Regions from separate parts of the Streptomyces sp. NPDC052023 genome, predicted to be linked through region 1. Evidence: riboswitches for the same ligand, from Rfam matches in the RefSeq annotation. Region 1 holds a riboswitch; each other region holds the start of a gene.
The links. Region 1 has a riboswitch for cyclic di-AMP ahead of ACIHCM_RS24850 (transglycosylase family protein). Riboswitches for the same ligand answer to the same signal wherever they lie in the genome.
Positions count from the first base shown of each region.

Region 2: it holds a riboswitch for cyclic di-AMP, as region 1 does, so the genes downstream of both, ACIHCM_RS30775 (transglycosylase SLT domain-containing protein) here and ACIHCM_RS24850 (transglycosylase family protein) in region 1, are expected to answer to the same signal.
Region 3: it holds a riboswitch for cyclic di-AMP, as region 1 does, so the genes downstream of both, ACIHCM_RS04110 (M23 family metallopeptidase) here and ACIHCM_RS24850 (transglycosylase family protein) in region 1, are expected to answer to the same signal.
Region 4: it holds a riboswitch for cyclic di-AMP, as region 1 does, so the genes downstream of both, ACIHCM_RS15550 (NlpC/P60 family protein) here and ACIHCM_RS24850 (transglycosylase family protein) in region 1, are expected to answer to the same signal.

Region 1 covers NZ_JBIUBW010000013.1:107,691-112,403, reverse strand. Annotated here, with positions in the region: gene ACIHCM_RS24860 (cytochrome P450) at 1-450, shown strand, start outside; gene ACIHCM_RS24855 (transglycosylase family protein) at 596-1,696, shown strand; cyclic di-AMP (ydaO/yuaA leader) riboswitch at 1,914-2,093, shown strand; gene ACIHCM_RS24850 (transglycosylase family protein) at 2,097-2,795, shown strand; gene eno (phosphopyruvate hydratase) at 3,357-4,637, shown strand.
Region 2 covers NZ_JBIUBW010000021.1:12,210-16,922, reverse strand. Annotated here, with positions in the region: gene fahA (fumarylacetoacetase) at 1-534, opposite strand, end outside; gene ACIHCM_RS30780 (HAD family hydrolase) at 891-1,769, shown strand; gene ACIHCM_RS30775 (transglycosylase SLT domain-containing protein) at 1,733-2,206, opposite strand; cyclic di-AMP (ydaO/yuaA leader) riboswitch at 2,210-2,387, opposite strand; gene ACIHCM_RS30770 (CocE/NonD family hydrolase) at 2,669-4,663, opposite strand; gene ACIHCM_RS30765 (hypothetical protein) at 4,686-4,713, opposite strand, start outside.
Region 3 covers NZ_JBIUBW010000002.1:15,732-20,444, reverse strand. Annotated here, with positions in the region: gene ACIHCM_RS04125 (dihydrofolate reductase family protein) at 1-422, shown strand, start outside; tRNA gene ACIHCM_RS04120 (tRNA-Met) at 509-582, shown strand; gene ACIHCM_RS04115 (PP2C family protein-serine/threonine phosphatase) at 741-1,979, shown strand; cyclic di-AMP (ydaO/yuaA leader) riboswitch at 2,195-2,372, shown strand; gene ACIHCM_RS04110 (M23 family metallopeptidase) at 2,384-3,436, shown strand; gene ACIHCM_RS04105 (PrsW family intramembrane metalloprotease) at 3,539-4,713, opposite strand, start outside.
Region 4 covers NZ_JBIUBW010000006.1:160,701-165,413, forward strand. Annotated here, with positions in the region: gene pcrA (DNA helicase PcrA) at 1-1,962, opposite strand, end outside; cyclic di-AMP (ydaO/yuaA leader) riboswitch at 2,301-2,470, shown strand; gene ACIHCM_RS15550 (NlpC/P60 family protein) at 2,478-3,659, shown strand; gene ACIHCM_RS15555 (hypothetical protein) at 3,774-4,127, opposite strand; gene ACIHCM_RS15560 (NlpC/P60 family protein) at 4,588-4,713, shown strand, end outside.

The DNA.
Region 1 (4,713 bases):
CGCCTCCAGCAGTCCCTGGCCCGCGGCGAACGCGCCCTGCTGGAGACCGGCGTGGAGGAACTCCTGCGCTACGACGGGCCCGTGGAGCTCGCCACCTGGCGGTTCGCCACCCAGCCGCTCACCATCGGCGGCCAGGACATCGCGACCGGCGACCCCGTCCTCGTCGTACTCGCCGCCGCCGACCGGGATCCGGAGCGGTTCGCGGACCCGGACACCCTCGACCTGGCGCGCCGCGACAACCAGCACCTCGGCTACGGCCACGGCATCCACTACTGCCTCGGCGCCCCGCTGGCCCGCCTGGAGGGCCAGACCGCGCTCGCCACCCTCCTCACCCGCCTCCCGGACCTGCGACTCGCGGTGGATCCGGCTGAATTGCGGTGGCGCGGGGGGCTCATCATGCGGGGACTGCGGACGCTGCCGGTGGAGTTCACGCCTGCGCAGGAAACGTGACGCACTTTCAACTATGTGATCTTCACGTGATCTGTGCGGCATTAACTTGTGACAAGTGATCGTCTGCCTATACGTTCACCCATCAGCGCGGCCCCCCTGTTTCACCTGCCGCGCAGATCCCCGCTGTCGCGCGAAAGGTCCCCGCATGCTCTCCGGGAACGGTCGTCACCGTCGCCCCCGCCAGGCACCCGCTCTTGTCGTCGCGGCCGGAGTGACCGGCTCCGCCATCGCCATCCCGCTCCTCGGCGCCACCGGTGCGAGCGCCGCCGGCGGAACGACATGGGACCGGGTCGCGGAGTGCGAGACCGGTGGCTCCTGGAGCGCCGACACGGGCAACGGCTACTACGGCGGGCTGCAACTCTCCCAGCAGGACTGGGAGAAGTACGGCGGCCTCATGTACGCCGCGAGCGCGGACCGGGCCAGTCGTTCGCAGCAGATCGCCGTCGCCGAGAAGGTCCTCGCGGACCAGGGCGTGGGCGCGTGGGCGACCTGCGGGCCGCTGGTGGGGCTCGATGTGGACACCGAGTCGGCCGCGGTCGACACGGGGGTGGCCGGTGACGCCTCCAGTACGCCGTCGCATACGAGATCCAGCGATTCGGGAAGTCTGTCCAACTCGCTCGGCTTGTCCCACTCGTCCGGCCGTAGCCATGCCGACGGCTCCAGCGGTTCCGGCGGCTCCAGCGACGCCGATGAGTCGCATGGTTCCGGTGCGCCCACGGATTCCGCGAAGCCATCGAGTCCGGCAAACCCAACGAATTCCCCGGACTCCACTGAATCCGGCGAATCCGGCCAATCCCGCCCGTCCGACGGTTCCACCTCCCAGGAGGCCGGCGGATCCACCTCTCCCGATTCCAGTGGATCCCCCAGCTCCAGCGAATCCCCTGAATCGGGCGAATCCCCCTCAAGTTCCCCGTCTTCCGACGTGCCTTCGGGCATGCCGAGCACCTCGAACCTCACCGACACCGGAGCCCTCGGCACCGGCAAGCACCGAGGGGGCAGCGCGGACGAGGGTGACGGCAGGTCCGGAGAGTCCGCCGGGCGGCATGCCTCGCGCGGAGCCGCCGGCACCCGCGCGGCCGTCGACGGTTCATACACGGTCCGGGACGGCGACAGCCTCTGGAGCATCGCCGACTCCCTTGACGTGCAAGGCGGATGGGCCGCGCTGTACGCCGGGAACAAGAACGCCCTCGGTGCCGACCCCGACCACATCGTCCCCGGTCAGGAGCTCGACATCCGGGCGGAGTAGGCCGGCGAGCAGGCCCGGAAACGGCCTGCGGGCGGCGGGAGTTCACGTCACACTTCGAGCTGAATGTCCGTTTTGGCGAAAGTGTGGGATGAGTCTCAGAAGCCCTGATCGTCTTTGAAATTCCGTCGATCGCCTGTCTACGGTCATGACCGCTCGTCAACACGAGCCCCGGTTGCCGCAACGCCGAATCCTGCCAGCGGCCGGCCGGGAACAGTCGTCGCGTCAAGCGCCGTAGGCAGGAGCGGGGGACCCAAGGTAGGTGCCGGGCCCGGCAGTTGAGGAGACTCAGCGCCGGAACCGGCTTGGGGTGAAGCCACGCCTCCCAGGGAGGTGTGGCCGGGCAACTCAACCGGCCCGAACCCGACAGCTCACCTCGCAGGCGTCGGTGAGGGGATCAACCATGCTGTTTTCCAGCAAGGGCAAGCACCGTCGTCCGTCCAAGGCCGTTCGCGCCATCGCCGCGGTCGGCGTCACCGGTGCCGCCGCCGTCGCCGCGCCGCTGATGGCCGCCGGCAGCGCCTCCGCCGCCACGGCCTCCGAGTGGGACACCGTCGCCCAGTGCGAGTCCGGTGGCAACTGGTCCATCAACACCGGCAACGGTTACTACGGCGGTCTGCAGTTCTCCGCCTCGACCTGGGCCGCGTACGGCGGCACGCAGTTCGCCTCCACGGCCGACCAGGCCTCCAAGGAGCAGCAGATCCAGATCGCCGAGAAGGTGCTCGCGGGCCAGGGCAAGGGTGCCTGGCCGGTCTGCGGCACGGGCCTGTCGAACGCCGCGTACACCGGCGGTGGCTCCACCGACAGCGGCTCCGCCGCGAACGAGTCGCAGAGCACCGACACCAGCACGCGGGCGACCGAGGAGCAGCCGGCTTCGCGTTCCGAGGAGCGTCCGGCCGCGAAGGAGACGGTCACCACGCCGACCGGCGACAAGGTGAAGAAGGGCGACGGCGAGTACAAGGTCGCCGAGGGTGACACCCTCAGCACCATCGCCGCCGAGCACGACGTCAAGGGTGGCTGGGAGAAGCTGTTCCAGCTGAACAAGGACATCGTCGAGGACGCCGACCTCATCTTCCCGGGTCAGCAGCTGCACCTGAAGTAGGACGGCGTACGCCGCCGGCCCGCCGGAGGCCCCAGAGGCTCCCGTGAGGGTCACCCCCCGTCCCCACGGGCTCCCCGCCCTGGTGCGTGTTCCCCCGTACGCACCGGGGCGGGGCTTTTTTACGCCCCGCATCGGTGCGCCGCTATCGGGATCGTCGGTCAGCCGCCCCCCTGTCTCAGCCGTGCGCCGCCCCAGGCGCCCCCTCGCCCTGCATGCCGGCCGCGCGCCGCGCCGATGCCACCCGCAAGGACACGCGCTCGCCTGGGGTCCCGGCCCTTCATCGCCCGTGCACCGCGCCGATGCCGCCCACCGGACATCCACCTGCCCCGCGGTCTCGGCCATCCGGCGTCCCCCGGGTCGCCGTCCGCCGGCCCCCCGCCCCCTCACCCCCCGCTTCCCACCCCGTGCGCCCCCGTCTTTGTTTCGTTCGGAAACAATTTACTCTCGGTTCCGTCCACGAGATGGGCGACCGGCTGGCCGATCGCACGGAGGCGGTTAGGCTCGTCTCGCAGAGCCGCTGCGGTCCTGCTAAACCGCGTCACATCCACGAAGGAGATGCTCGTGCCGTCCATCGACGTCGTCGTAGCCCGGGAAATCCTGGACTCCCGAGGCAACCCCACGGTCGAGGTCGAGGTCGGCCTCGACGACGGCAGCACGGGTCGTGCCGCCGTTCCGTCCGGCGCTTCCACCGGCGCCTTCGAGGCCATCGAGCTCCGCGACGGCGACCCCAACCGCTACCTCGGCAAGGGCGTCGAGAAGGCCGTCCTCGCCGTCATCGAGCAGATCGGCCCGGAGCTGGTCGGTTACGACGCCACCGAGCAGCGCCTGATCGACCAGGCGATGTTCGACCTGGACGCCACCGACAACAAGGGCTCCCTCGGCGCCAACGCCATCCTCGGCGTCTCGCTCGCCGTGGCGCACGCCGCCTCCGAGGCCAGCGACCTGCCGCTGTTCCGCTACCTGGGCGGCCCCAACGCGCACCTGCTGCCGGTGCCGATGATGAACATCCTGAACGGCGGCTCGCACGCCGACTCCAACGTGGACATCCAGGAGTTCATGATCGCCCCGATCGGCGCGGAGTCCTTCTCCGAGGCCCTGCGCTGGGGCGCCGAGGTCTACCACACCCTCAAGAAGGTGCTGAAGGGCAAGGGCCTGGCCACCGGCCTCGGCGACGAGGGCGGCTTCGCCCCGAACCTCGGCTCCAACCGCGAGGCCCTCGACCTCATCCTGGAGGCGATCAAGGAAGCCGGCTACACGCCCGGCGAGCAGATCGCCCTGGCCCTCGACGTGGCCGCGTCCGAGTTCTACAAGGACGGCGTCTACACCTTCGAGGGCAAGGACCGCTCGGCCGCCGAGATGACCGAGTACTACGCGGAGCTCGTCGACGCGTACCCGCTCGTCTCCATCGAGGACCCGCTGTTCGAGGACGACTGGGAGGGCTGGAAGACCATCACCGACAAGCTCGGTGACAAGGTCCAGCTCGTCGGCGACGACCTGTTCGTCACCAACCCGGAGCGCCTGGCCCGCGGCATCGAGGACGGCGCCGCCAACGCCCTGCTGGTCAAGGTCAACCAGATCGGCTCGCTCACCGAGACCCTGGACGCCGTCGAGCTGGCCCAGCGCAGCGGCTTCAAGTGCATGATGTCCCACCGCTCCGGCGAGACCGAGGACGTCACCATCGCCGACCTCGCCGTCGCCACCAACTGCGGCCAGATCAAGACCGGCGCCCCGGCCCGTTCCGAGCGCGTCGCCAAGTACAACCAGCTGCTGCGTATCGAGGAGATCCTCGACGACGCCGCGGTGTACGCCGGCCGCAGCGCCTTCCCGCGCTTCAAGGGCTGAGCGACGCCCTCGTAGGAAGCGTCGTACGTACGTCCCCGCACCCGGTCCCGTACCGTGTGCGGGGACGTACGCGCGT
Region 2 (4,713 bases), on a different contig from region 1:
GGTGTCGGCCAGGGCCTTGCGCTGCCCCGAGGGGCGGACGACGTCGGTGCCGGAGACGACGACCGTGCCGGAGCGGCCGTGGTAGCCGATGGGCAGGTGTTTCCAGTTGGGTGTGAGGGAGTCGGCGGCGTCGGGACGGAAGATCTGGCCGACGTTGCGAGCGTGGTTCTCGGACGCGTAGAAGTCGACGTAGTCCGCGACCTCGAACGGAAGGTGCAGGGTCACCGAGGACAAGGGGTGCATCAGCGGGGCGAGGGACTCGCGGTGTGACGGCACGGTGACCCAGGCGGTGAGCGCGCGACGGACGTCCGACCAGGCCGTGCGGCCGGCGGCGAGCAGCGGGTTGAGGGTCGGGCGGGCCAGCAGCTCCGCGTACGGGGAGCCGAGCGCCAGGGCGGCCGCGCCGGCGTCGAGGACGTGGTCGCCGAGGCGGACACCCACCGTCCGCTCGGCGGACCCGGCGGGTGAGAACACGCCGTACGGAAGGTTGTGCGGACCGAAGGGGTCACCCTCGGGGACATCGAAGGGGGGCATGGGGTGCTGCCTCACTTTCGTACGCGCGGTCCATGCGGTCGCTGATCACGTTACGGCTGCGGCACCCGTCTTGGGCAGTGTGTGAAACGCGTTGAAGGCACTGAATGTCCTGAATAGCTCCTTGTGCCTTCGCGTCGCCGCATGTCCCACCGACCCGTCACAATGACCGCCCCCGATCCGTCAGCGCAGTGAAAGCAAGCATCGCACCGGCCACTGACAACAGCGGGCGGCACCCTGCGGGCACGGACGGCGAACCCGGCGCAGGTCCTCCCCGGCGCCACGTGAGGGTGAAAAGCAGACGGTGTGAAGGTAGTTGGGAATGAACGGTGCGGGTCCGCTGTCCGTATTCTCGGATCATGGCCGCACCCATCGCATATGCCGCGCGCACTGAGTACGCGCGCACCGACTACGCCCTCATCGCCACCGACCTGGACGGAACGCTGCTCCGTGGCGACGACACGGTCTCCGACCGTGTCCTCGCCGCGCTCGCGCGGGTCTCGGCGGCCGGAGCCCGGCATCTGGTGGTGACCGGCAGGCCGGCGCCGAGGGTGCGGCCGCTGCTGGAACTCCTGGGCGGCGGGGGGCTCGCGGTGTGCGGGCAGGGCGCGCAGTTGTACGACGCCGGCGCGGATCGGCTGCTGTGGTCCGTGACGCTGGACCGGGAACTCGCGGAGACCGCGCTCGGCAAGATCGAGGCCGAGGTCGGACAGGTGTACGCGGCCGTCGACCAGGACGGCGTCGACGGGCTCACCTTGATCGAGCCGGGGTATCTCATGCCGCACCCCACGCTGCCGGCGGTGCGGATCGATCGCCGCGACGACCTGTGGTGCGCGCCGATCAGCAAGGTGCTGCTGCGTCATCCGACCCTGTCCGACGACGAGTTGGCGGCGGTGGCCCGCGCGGTGGTCGGTTCGCTCGCGACCGTCACCATGTCGGGACCGGGAACGGTCGAGCTCCAGCCGTGCGGCATCACCAAGGCGACGGGACTTGCGCTGGCGGTCCGGCACCTGGGCCTCGGCCCGGAACGGACCATCGCCTTCGGGGACATGCCCAACGACATCCCCATGTTCGACTGGGCGGCGCACGGCGTCGCCATGGCCAACGCCCACCCCGAGCTCAAGGCGGTGGCTGACGAGATCACCCTGTCGAACGAGGACGACGGCGTCGCCGTCGTCCTCGAACGGCTGCTGGCCGAGGCTCAGTACGGGCCGAAGACGTTGTCGATGGAGCCGTAGCGGTCGGCCGCGTAGTTGCAGGCGGCGGTGATGTTGGCGACCGGGTCGTACGGGTCGTACGCCGTGCCGGGCACGTGGTAGGCCGCGAAGGTCGGGTCGATGACCTGGAGCAGACCCTTGGACGGGGTGCCCTTGGCGGCGTTGGAGTCCCAGTTGTTGATGGCGTTCGGGTTGCCGGACGACTCACGCATGATGTTGCGGTGGATGCCGTCGTACGAGCCCGGGATCCCCTGCTGCGCCATGATGTCGAGCGACTGGCGGATCCAGCCGTCCAGGTTGTTCGGGTACGTCGTGACCGAGGTGACGGCCGCGGGCGTGGCGGCGGACGCGGTGGTGGCGCCGACGAGCGGCAGGGCGAGCAGGGCGGCGCCGGTACCGGCGACGGCGAGCCTGCGGGCGATGCGGGCGGTGCGGCTGTGCTGACCGTTTGCAGTCATGGGGACTGTCCTCTCCGGCGCCTGCGAGGTGAGCTGTCGGGTTCGGGCGGGGAGGTGCCCGGCCGCCTCTTGCGAGTGCGACTTCACCCCGAGCCGTTCCGGTGTGCCGTGCTGTACGGCCTCCGGTCCGGCAATCCACCTGGGTCCCCCGCTCCTGCCGTGCGGTGAGTGAGTCCGTCATGGGTGGCTCGGGCGGCGGCAGGATTCGGCGTTCCGCCCGACTGGCCGGGAACGTATGCGAGAGCACATGTCCGAAACAAGTGGCGATTTCACATATCGCGGGATTTGATCTTCGAATTGCCTGTTTGGCGCCCTTGATCCTTCGCGTCCGGCAACGGTCAACTCGGTTGTGCGCAAAGGCAGGTCGCGGGACCTCTGTAAGGAAATCGTGAAGGCGTCCGAGTGAGCCAAGTCACGCGCGAGCAGAAGAATGGCAAATCGGGCAATAGGCCCAAGTCCTAGTTAACCGGCGGTCCGTGGAATTCGCTCTTCCCAGGTGCGGTGGAAGACCACTTCTGCGCCATCGGTGCAAATCACCTCATTCGAGGTCAAAAAATATTCCGCCGTGCAGGCGATCTCCGACCGTGTGCGGATCGTCGTGTCCCAGGCGAACTCCGGGCGGTGCAGCCGGATCGACCAGTCCGAGCGGGTGCGGGCCGACAGCGGATCGTCCTCACGGACGGTGTACGTCTCCAGCGCGTCCTCGGTGTACTCCAGCCCGTCGGGGTGCATGCGCGTGCCGCCGCAGCGCGGGTCGACCTCCAGCCGCCACTCGCCTTTGGCCACGTCCCGCACGACCAGCCGCTCCGGGCGCGGTTCGTCGAGCGTGGCCGGCTGGGCGACGCCGAGCGGCCCGTACTGCTCCGGTTCGCCGAAGGTGAGCGGTGGGCCCACGGCACGCGCGCGTACCGGCAGTTCGAGGGCGCTGCCGGAGGGGTCCAGGGTGAAGCCGGCTGACGAGTCCGGCTGGGGCCAGATCCAGGGCCAGTACGCACAGGAGACGGCGAGGCGGATGCGGTGGCCGGGTGGGAAGGCGTACCCGATGCCGCTGAGCTCGAAGGTGACGTCCCCGGTGGCCCCTGGGACCCACGGCGTGACCCGGTCACGCCCCTCGCGCGCGGAGAGGTTGATCACGCCCCGTGTCACCAGGGTCGAGGAGCCGTCCGGCGCCACGTCGCACACGCGCGCGACGACCTGCCCGCGCGGCACCTGCGAGGTCAGCCGCAGCCGTACCCGCGGCCGCCCCAGCACCCACGTCTCCTCCGGCACCGCGAAGTCGAAGCTTGCCCCGCGCGCGTCCTCCTCCCGCTGGTCCGGCGGCAGGTCGGCCTCGCCCCCGGACGGGACGAAGCGCCCCGCGTCGACGCCGGTGTGCTGGGGCGACCGGACGAGCACGGGCTCGCCCCGCAGGGCGTACGTGACCGTCGTCACATGGGGTGAGGGCCATGCGGGCTCGCCGACCCAGCGGCCGGGCAGCGTCTCGTACCCGGGGGCCGGGGGATGCGCGTCCATGACGTAGGACCGCAGCAGCGGCTCGGACATCGCGCCGGTGTCCTCGCCCTTCAGCCAGTGGTCCCACCAGCGCAGGGTCTCCTGGAGGAAGCCGATCGCCGTGCCGGGCGGCATGCCGCGGTCGGGGTACTGGTGCGACCAGGGGCCGATGAGGCCGCGGACGCGGTCCGCCGGGAGGCGCTCGACCAGGCGGAGCACGCTGTCGCGGTAGGGGTCGTGCCAGCCGCCCACCGCCAGCACCGCGGCTCCGACGGCGCCGTAGTCCTCGCCGGCGCCGCCCTGCCGCCAGTAGTCGTCGCGTCCTTGGTGGGCGAGCCAGGTGTGGACGAAGGGCTCGACCTCTTCGAGGCGCCGCAGCCACATCTCCCGCCAGGCATCGCCGACATGGTGCGGGTCGGGCGGGCGGCAGGCGAAGGCGAGCATGGCCGCCGCCCACGCGTGCATGCCGGCGGCGAGGACGGAACCTCCCATGTAGTGCACGTCGTTGTCGTAACGGTCGTCCGCGGAGCAGACCGCGACGATCGCCTTGAGCGGCTCGGGCGCGAGGGCCGCGATCCGGAGGGAGTTGAAGCCGCCCCAGGAGATGCCGAACATCCCGACCTTGCCGTCGCACCAGGGTTGCGCGGCCAGCCAGTTCACCACCTCGACCCCGTCGGCCAGTTCGGTCGCGGAAAACGCGTCCGTCGGGACATCCTCGCTGTTGCCGTGCCCGCGCACGTCGACGCGGACGGAGGCGTAGCCGTGGCCGGCGTACCAGGGGTGGCGCTGATGGTCGCGGGGCGCGGTCCAGTCGGTCAGGCGGTACGGGAGGTACTCCAGGAGCGCCGGTACGGGCTCGCCGGTGATCGGGCGCCACACGCGCGCGTACAACCGGGTTCCGTCGGGCAGCGGGATACGGAGGTCCTGATGAGTCGTCTCGTAGGGGAAGGACGTACGGATGCGCATGAGCGTGACCCCAGGGATGGCTTCAGTGGACCGGGAGCGTCGTGCGGCGC
Region 3 (4,713 bases), on a different contig from region 1:
TCGCCTGCGAGCTGGCGGCCCTGTGCCCGCCTTCGGAGACGGCCTTCAGCGTCGGCGCGGTGGTCGTGGCGGAGGACGGTACGGAGCTCGCGCGAGGCCACTCCCGGGAGGGCGGCGATCCGGTCGTCCACGCGGAGGAGGCGGCGCTCGCCAAGATCGACGCGACCGACCCCCGGCTGCCCGGCGCCACGGTGTACACGAGCCTGGAGCCCTGCACCCACCGCGCCTCCCGGCCCCGGCCCTGCGCGCGCCTGATCCTCGACGCCGGGGTGGGGCGCGTGGTGACGGCCTGGCGTGAGCCGGACACGTTCGTGGCGGGCGCCGACGGGAGCGGGGTACTGGCGGCGGCCGGGGTGGACGTGGTGGTGGTTCCGGAGTACGCGACGGCGGCCAGGGAACCCAACCGGCACCTGGCCGTGTGAGGGACCTCCAGGTCCTGGTCGGCGCGGGCCTGCGGAAACCGTGGCGCGGAGCGTCCCGCGCATGGCGTACACTGGTGTCATACCGACGCGGGGTGGAGCAGCTCGGTAGCTCGCTGGGCTCATAACCCAGAGGTCGCAGGTTCAAATCCTGTCCCCGCTACTGAAGGCCCGGGGCCGGAATCCAGATCATGGATTCCGGCCCCGAGTCGTTTCCCGGCGCCGGTTCCTCCGTCATCCGGTCGGCCCGTCCGGCTGGTCTCCCGCGCCCGCTCCAGGAACTCTGGACAGGTGCGACGACCTGCGTAACAGGAGACGACAGTGCGGCCTGCGGAGGCAGAGGGAGAGCGGCCGTACGCCAGATCCGGCGACCGCGTCCCCGGTGACCCGGCCCCCGACGCCGCCCCCGGCCCCGGCGGCCCCGCGTCACTCGCCGGCCCGGTGCCACCCGCGCCGCCCCCCGAGGAACGCCCGATCTCCTCTGCCCGCACCTTCGTCCGCTTGCTCCCCGCCCTGCTCCTCGTCATCGGTGGCTGCTACGACTACCTGACCCCCAGCGGCTTCACCGGCGCCCCCCTGTTCACCGCCGCCCCACTCATCGCCGCCCCCCTCCTGTCCTGCCGGGCCACGGTCCTCACCGGCGTCGCGGCCCTCCTGGTGGTCGTGGCCATGGACATCCGGTTCGGCGAGGCCCTGAAGGTCGAGTCGCTCACCGAGGCGGTCACCGTGGCGACGGTCGCCGTTCTCGCCGTGCTGATCAACCGGCTCGTCCGGCGCAGCCATGCCCGCCTCGACTCGGCCTGGGAGATCGCGGAGGCCGCCCAGCTGGCGGTGCTGCCGGAGCCGATGGAGCGGATCGGCGGGTTCGAGATCGCCGCGCGCTACGAGGCCGCCCAGGCGGACGCCTTCATCGGCGGCGACCTCTACGCGGTGCAGGACAGCCGCTACGGCGTACGGCTGGTGGTCGGGGACGTGCGCGGCAAGGGTATGGGGGCGGTGGCGGCGGTCGCGGTGGTCATCGGGGCGTTCCGGGAGGCCGCCGAGCACGAGGCGACGCTGGCGGCGGTCGCGCAGCGGCTGGAGCGGGCACTGACGCGCGAGGCCTCACGGCGGGACGGCGTCGACGCCTTCGAGGGGTTCACCACCGCCGTACTCGCCGAGCTTCCGCACGACGACGGCGTCGTACGGATCCTCAACCGCGGCCATCCGCCGCCGCTGATGCTGTACGCCGACGGCACGGTGAGCGCGCTGCCCGCCCAGGAACCGGCGCTGCCGCTCGGCATGGGCGAGCTGGGCACGTGGGCGGACCGGGCGCAGGAGACGCCGTTCCCGGTAGGGGCGACGCTGTTGCTGTACACCGACGGCCTGTCCGAGGCCCGTGACGCGTGGGGCGCGTTCTACGACCCGGTGGCCGGGCTGGCCGGCCGGACCTTCTGTGGCCCCGGGGAGCTGCTGTGCGCGGTCGCCGACGAGGTCCGCCGGCACAGCGGGGGCGGCACCACCGACGACATGGCACTGCTCGCGGTACGGCGCCCGCACGGCGACTGTCACCGCGGGTGATCGAACGGAAGCCCTCCGCATAACAACTGACATGCAGTCAGATGTGGAGATGACTCTGAATGACGGTCAACTCGCCCGATTTTCGCCGTTCATGGACCTGTACGTCCTGGCAGAAAACGTTAAAGATCAAGTGGAACAGCTTGGAAATCAGGCCCCGGTTCTATTAACGTCCGATAACGCAGCGCGGTCGTCCCAGCCGTCACAAGAGGCGGCTCCGTGCGCACGCGCCGAATCCCGCGCGGGGCCCTCACCGGCCCACAGGGAACCGGGGAACCATCATCTTGGGGTGAATCGGGCGTATGCCGCCGTGGAAGCACGGCTGGTTTACGCGCGTAGGAGACCTTCCTGCTCCGAACCCGTCAGCTAACCCGGTAGGCGAGAAGGAAGGAAAGGAGTACGCCCACGTGGCGTCCAACCGGCCTGCCCCACAGGCCCCGTTCGTGCCGGATCAGCGCACCGCCGACGGCACCGAGACGTTCGTCTACGGCGCACAGCGCACCGACGAGGGCCCGTGGGAGGAGTGGAATCCCACTGCGGAGACCATCCGCCCCGTACGCGGCCGGCATCGCGTCAGCAAGCAGCGCGGCGGCGGGCTCGCCCGCAGCTCCACCGTTCTCGGCGTCGGCGTCATCGCCGCGGTCGGCGCGGGCGGCATGGCGAGCGCCAACACCGGCAAGCCGCCGGTGTCGATCTCGATGCCCGACCTGCCCAACGTCGGCTCGCTGATATCCGACGACTCCGACTCCGACTCCGCCGACACCTCGACCGCGAGCGCGCCGCTCAGCAGCCTCGGTACGGCCACCGCGGCCACCGCGGAGGGCACCACCGGCGCCGGTGAGACGCTGCGCGCCCGCATCATCGCGCAGGCCGAGCAGCAGCAGGAGCAGGTCGAGAGCAAGGCCGCCGCCGAGGCCGTGGCCGCCGCCGAGAAGGCCGCCGCCGAGGCAGCGGCCAAGGCGGAGAAGGAGGCCAAGGAGAAGGCCGCCGCCGCGAAGGCGAAGGCCGAGGAGGAGGCCCGGCAGAAGGCCGAGGCCGAGCGGCTCGCCGCGCTGGCCAAGCAGTTCACGCTGCCGACCTCCTCGTACACCCTCACCTCCACCTTCGGCCAGGCCGGCGCCCTGTGGTCGTCCGGCTACCACACCGGCCTCGACTTCGCCGCGCCGACCGGCACGCCCCTCAAGGCCGTCCACAGCGGCACCATCACCGAGGCCGGCTGGAACGGCTCGTACGGCTACAAGACCGTGCTGACCCTCGACGACGGCACCGAGATCTGGTACGCCCACCAGTCGTCGATCGGCGTCAGCGTCGGGCAGAAGGTCACCACGGGCGAGGTGATCGGCCGCGTGGGCGCCACCGGCAACGTGACCGGGGCCCACCTGCACATGGAGGTGCACACCGGCGACTCCGGTGGCATCGACCCGCTGGCCTGGCTGCGGAGCAAGGGCCTCAACCCCTGAGGGCCTCCTCCTGACGCGCTTTTCACGAACCCCGGCGGTCCTGACGGCAACCCCCCGACGTCAGGGCTGCCGGTTTCGGCTGTCCGGGGGCCGGGGGGCGTCCTACGACCGGTAGGGGTTGTACGCCGGGTAGGGCGCCGCGGGCCCGTGCGCAGGCGCCCAGCCGTACACCGGCGGCATCAGCACCGGCATCGGCGGGGCGGTCGTCCGGGCCGCGTACTCCAGGGCCGGGCGGGCGATCTCCCGGCGGCTCCACAGCTCCTGGAGCAGCTCACGTTCCCGTACGACGAAGTCGGTGCGGGCCCGGCCCCGGCGGCCCCGGTGCCGGAGGAAGGCCAGGGACGTGGCGTACGCCTCGTACTGTGAGACCGCCCGGGCGGCCGGTCTGCCGAGGTGGTGGCCCGCGTACTCGCGGGCAAGCCGGCGGGCCCGCATCGAGCCGAGGGCGAAGGGCTCGGACGGCGAGATCCAGCCGGCCACGACGTAGGCCGGGAGCTCCTCGCGGACGGTCCGCAGCTCCCGCTGCCGCGTCCAGATCACCAGCCAGGTCAGCAGCCCGAACGCGGGGACCATGAAGCCGCCGTACACCGCGAGGAACCCGTAGTCACCGAAGGTCGCAGAGCCGTTCCAGAAGGCGTGCATCCCCATCGCGAGCAACAGCCCCGTCGGCGGGAGCAGCACGCGGCGCAGCCGCTGGCGCTCCGCGGCGAGCGCGGCGATGCCGAAGCCGATGCCGGTGAACACGGTGAACAGGGGGTGCGCGAACGGCGACATGATGACCCGCACGAAGAACGTCGCGGCGGTCACGGAGGCGATCCCGCTGTGGCCGGCCAGCTGGTCGGTGCCGAACGCGGTGCCGAGGTAGAGGATGTTCTCGGTGAAGGCGAAGCCGGTGGCGGTCACCCCGGCTATGACGACGCCGTCGAGGATTCCGGTGAAGTCGCGGCGCCGGAAGAGGAAGAGCAGCAGGATCGCGGCCGCCTTCGCGGACTCCTCGACGATCGGGGCTATGACCGTGGCACCCCAGGTGTCGGCGCTGGCCGGGTCCGCGGTCGCTATCCATCTGGTCGCGAAGCTGTTCGCGATGATGGCGATCAGCGCGGCCGCGCAGGCGCCCCAGGAGAAGGCGAACATCAGGTTCCGCCAGGGGCCGGGTTCGACCCGGTCCAGCCAGCGGAAGACGGCTATGAGCAGCGGCACGGGCAGGACCGCGAGGCCGAGCCCCACCAGGAAGCCCTGGGTGCCGGTCTGCTCCCGGACCAGGGCCAGGATCACCA
Region 4 (4,713 bases), on a different contig from region 1:
CGGGAACTCCAGGCCCTTGGCGGTGTGCAGGGTCATCAGCGTGATGACGCCGTCGCCGTCCTCCTCGTCCGGGATCTGGTCGGAGTCGGCGACCAGCGCGACCTGCTCCAGGAAGTCCGCCAGCGTCCCCGCCTCGCCCTCCGCGCGCTCCTGCTCGAACTCCAGGGCGACGGCGGCGAGTTCCTGGAGGTTCTCGATCCGGGTCTCGTCCTGGGGGTCGGTGGATGCCTGCAACTCGGCGAGGTAGCCCGTGCGTTCGAGCACCGCCTCCAGGATCGTGGCGGGTCCGGCGCCGGACTCGACGATCGTACGGAGGTCCTCCATCAGCGTGTTGAACCGCTTGACGGCGTTCGTGGAGCGGGCGGCCATGCCGTACGCCTCGTCGACCCGCTTGAGCGCCTGCGGGAAGCTGATCTTCTCGCGCTGGGAGAGCGCGTCGATCATGGCCTCCGCACGGTCGCCGATGCCCCGCTTGGGGACGTTGAGGATGCGGCGCAGCGGGACCGAGTCCTCCGGGTTGGCCAGCACCCGCAGGTAGGCCAGGACGTCCCGGACCTCCTTGCGCTCGTAGAAGCGGACGCCGCCGACGACCTTGTAGGGCAGTCCGACGCGGATGAAGATCTCTTCGAAGACACGGGACTGGGCGTTCGTACGGTAGAAGACGGCGACGTCGCCCGCCTTCGCGTCGCCCGCGTCGGTGAGTCGGTCTATCTCGTCGGCGACGAACTGCGCCTCGTCGTGCTCGGTGTCGGCGACGTAGCCGGTGATGCGCGCGCCCGTCCCCGCGTTGGTCCACAGGTTCTTGGGGCGGCGGGACTCGTTGCGCTCGATGACGGCGTTGGCCGCGGAGAGGATCGTCTGGGTGGAGCGGTAGTTCTGCTCCAGCAGGATCGTGGTCGCGTCCGGGTAGTCCTCCTCGAACTGGAGGATGTTGCGGATGGTCGCGCCGCGGAAGGCGTAGATCGACTGGTCGGCGTCACCCACCACGCACAGCTCGGCGGGCTCGAGGTCGCCCTCGGCGGGCGGCACGTCGACGTTCTCGGCGGCGCGCTCGCCGGTGCCGACGAGTTCGCGCACGAGGGCGTACTGGGCGTGATTGGTGTCCTGGTACTCGTCGACCAGGACGTGCCGGAAGCGGCGGCGGTAGTGCTCGGCGACGTCCGGGAACGCGCGGAGCAGGTTGACCGTCGTCATGATCAGGTCGTCGAAGTCGAGGGCGTTCGCCTCGCGCAGACGGGACTGGTACAGCGCGTAGGCCTGGGCGAGGGTCTTCTCGAAGCCGTCGGTGGCCTGGGCGGCGAAGTCCTCCTCGTCGATCAGCTCGTTCTTGAGGTTGCTGATCTTGGCGCTGAAGGACTTGGGCGGGAAGCGCTTGGGGTCGAGGTCCAGGTCGCGGCAGACCAGCGACATCAGACGCTTGCTGTCGGCGGCGTCGTAGATCGAGAAGGACGAGGTGAAGCCGAGCTTCTTGGACTCCCGGCGCAGGATGCGCACGCATGCGCTGTGGAAGGTCATCACCCACATCGCGTTCGCCCGGGGGCCGACGAGCTGCTCGACGCGCTCCTTCATCTCGCCCGCGGCCTTGTTGGTGAAGGTGATCGCGAGGATCTGGCCCGGATGCACCCCACGCTCGGCGAGGAGGTGGGCGATGCGGTGGGTGAGGACGCGGGTCTTTCCGGAGCCGGCGCCGGCCACGATGAGCAGGGGGGAGCCGGAGTGGACCACGGCGGCACGCTGGTTGTCGTTCAGCCCCTCCAGAAGCGCGGCGGAGTCCAGGGCGGGGCGCGGGGCGCCGTCGCGGTAGTAGGCGTCCCGGTCCGGGGGTGCGTCGAACTTCCCGCCGAACAGATCGTCCGGAAGCGGCTCCGGAGCGTGATCGTCCTCGGGCGGCGGCGGAGGCTCCTCGCGGGCCCGTGGGGCCTGGAGGTCCGCCAGGAAGCTGTCGTCAAAGAGGCTGCTCATCGCTCTCCGAGTCTAGGGCGCCCCACCGACAACCCGTGGCCACCCCGAAAAGATGCCGGGCCCTGAAGCCGGATGATCTCTCCGAGGGGGCCGGATCCGGACACGAGAGAGGCGGGCGCCCCACGGGGACGATCTCGCGCACCCGCACCCGCACCCATCCGCACCCGCACCCACCACACCCTCACCGTCCGAACACGCTCTCACGCGGGCCGTGACGGCTGACTGAAGGTCACGAAAATGTATCGGGCATATCACCCACCAACCTTCACACGGGCCACACAAGTTGGCTACCGTGCCGGGCAGGCCGCCCGACTCTCACCGGCGAACGTCGCCGGGCCGTGCGGCCTCCGCCGAGTCCGGTGCGCCCAAGGCAGCCGGAGCCGGGGACCCAACCGAACTTGGGGTGAATCGGCCCATATCCCTCCTGGGAGCGGGCCGTAGGGCAACCCTTCCGAACCACCCGCCCGAACCCGACAGCTAACCCGGTAGGCGGCAGATGGAAGGAGTCGCCTCCTTTGGCGTCGCACCGCAAGTCGCGCTCCACCGGCGCGCGGGTAGCAGGCATACGCACCCCGGCCCTCGCCACCGCTGCCCTGACCTCCGTGGCCCTGCTCTCCCAGACCGCCAACGCCGAGCCCTCGGCCGACGACAAGCCGAGCCTCGAGGAGGTCGAGAAGAAGGTCGACGATCTCTACCGCCAGGCGGAGTCGGCGACCGAGAAGTACAACGCGGCCAAGGAGAAGACCGCGAAACAGCGCAAGCGCGTCGACACCCTCCTGGACGACGTGGCCCAGCGCACACAGAAACTGAACGAGGCGCGTGAGGAACTGGGGACGTACGCCGCCGCCCAGTACCGCACCGGGGCCTCGGTCCCCGACACCGCCACCTTCCTGCTCGCCGACTCCCCGCAGGACTACTTCGACCAGAGCCAGCTGATGGGCCGCCTGACCAGCCATCAGAAGGACGCGGTCGACGAGTACTTCACCGAGCAGTCCGCGACGATGAAGAAGCGGCAGGAGGCCACCCGGAGCCTGGACACCCTCACCGAGTCGCAGAGCGATCTGCGCACGGCCAAGGCCACCGTCCAGAAGAAGCTGGCCGACGCGCGGACCCTGCTGTCGGAGCTGACCGCCGAGGAGAAGGCCCGCCTCGCGGCCATCGAGAAGAAGAAGCAGGAGGAGGCCGAGCGCAAGGCCGCCGAGCTCGCCCGGCAGCAGGCGGAGGAGCAGCGGCGCCAGGAGGCGGCTCAGCAGGAGCAGGAGTCGGCGGGCGGCGGTGGCTCAGCGGGCGCGGGCACCGAGGCCGGCTCCGGCACCTCCACGCCGGACTCCGCGTACGGCACCAAGGCGGAGAAGGCGCTCGCCTTCGCCCGCGCACAGATCGGCAAGCCGTACGTCTGGGGCGCCACCGGCCCCGAGTCCTACGACTGCTCCGGCCTGACCCAGGCCGCGTGGAAGGCCGCCGGCGTCTCGCTCCCCCGCACCACCTACGACCAGGTCAACGCCGGAACGACGGTGTCCGTCGCCGCCGCCCGGCCGGGCGACCTGGTGTTCTTCTACGACGACGTCACCCACGTCGGCCTCTACATCGGCAACGGCATGATGATCCACGCCCCGAAGCCGGGCACGTACGTCCGCGAGGAGTCGGTCTTCTACGACGGCGAGTCCTCCATCCACAGCGTCGTCCGCCCGGCCTGACACCGGCGCCGAAAGGCGCTCCGGCGTGCGCTCCGGGACGCTCTCCGGGGAGGCCGTCGAAGGGCACGCGCGCGTGCGGCGGATTTCCGCGGCACGCGCGCGTGGGGCGGATCGTCAGGTCCAGAGCACGGCGATGAAGACGTTCGCCGTGGTCAGGAGTCCCACCAGGCCGAACATGCCCTTGTCCACCTTCTCGTCGTCCCGCTTCACATAGACGAGGCCGAGGATCACGATCAGCAGCGCCAGCTTCACGCCGATCTTGATGTTGTCGACGGGCTGGTCGTCGGCCTGGTTGAGGCCCACCAGGATCACGCCGGTGACCAGCATGGTCAGCGCGCCGTGCAGCATCGCGGGGACGAATCGTGCGGTGCCCTGTCCCATCGCCTTCATCTGGGTGAGGAAGCCACCGAGCAGGGAGGCGATGCCGATGATGTGCAGGCCGACGAAGAGGTGGATGAGTACGTCCATGGGGCCGGAGCCTAATGAGGGGGCATCGGGCCCCCGACACCGGGTCACCCACGGCACGCCCACCCGGCGGCTGCATATATGCGCCCCATAGCATCCTCGGGCTTCCACCCGCCCCGGAATCGCCGCATCGGTCATCGCACTGCGTGAAGACGATGGCCCCGAATCGCGATCTCGGTCACATACGGTCACCCGCCGCTCCTCTGCCGTCACTTCCGCACAAGACGTCACCACGCCGACACGCCCGGGTTTAGCGTCCTCCACCAGGTGACCGGCACCCCACCACCGCCCCTGGCCAGAGGCGGCAGCCGGGCACCACCGCCGAGAAGGTCCGGCGGCGCCCCGCATCCCCTGTGCGGGGCGCCGCCGGACGCGTCAGCCGCCCCGGAGCGGTCGTACCTCCAACCGGTGGCCGCACGGAACCGGCGGTCGCCCGAGTCGTACGAAAGGACGTGCAGTCCACGTGGCAGCGCACCGCAAGCCCCGACCACGCTCGGCCCCCGGCACCAGGGCCCGCACGGCGGCGACGATCGCCCTTGCGGGCGCGGCGACCGCGACGGGTCTCGAGGGGACCGGTCACGCCGAGCCT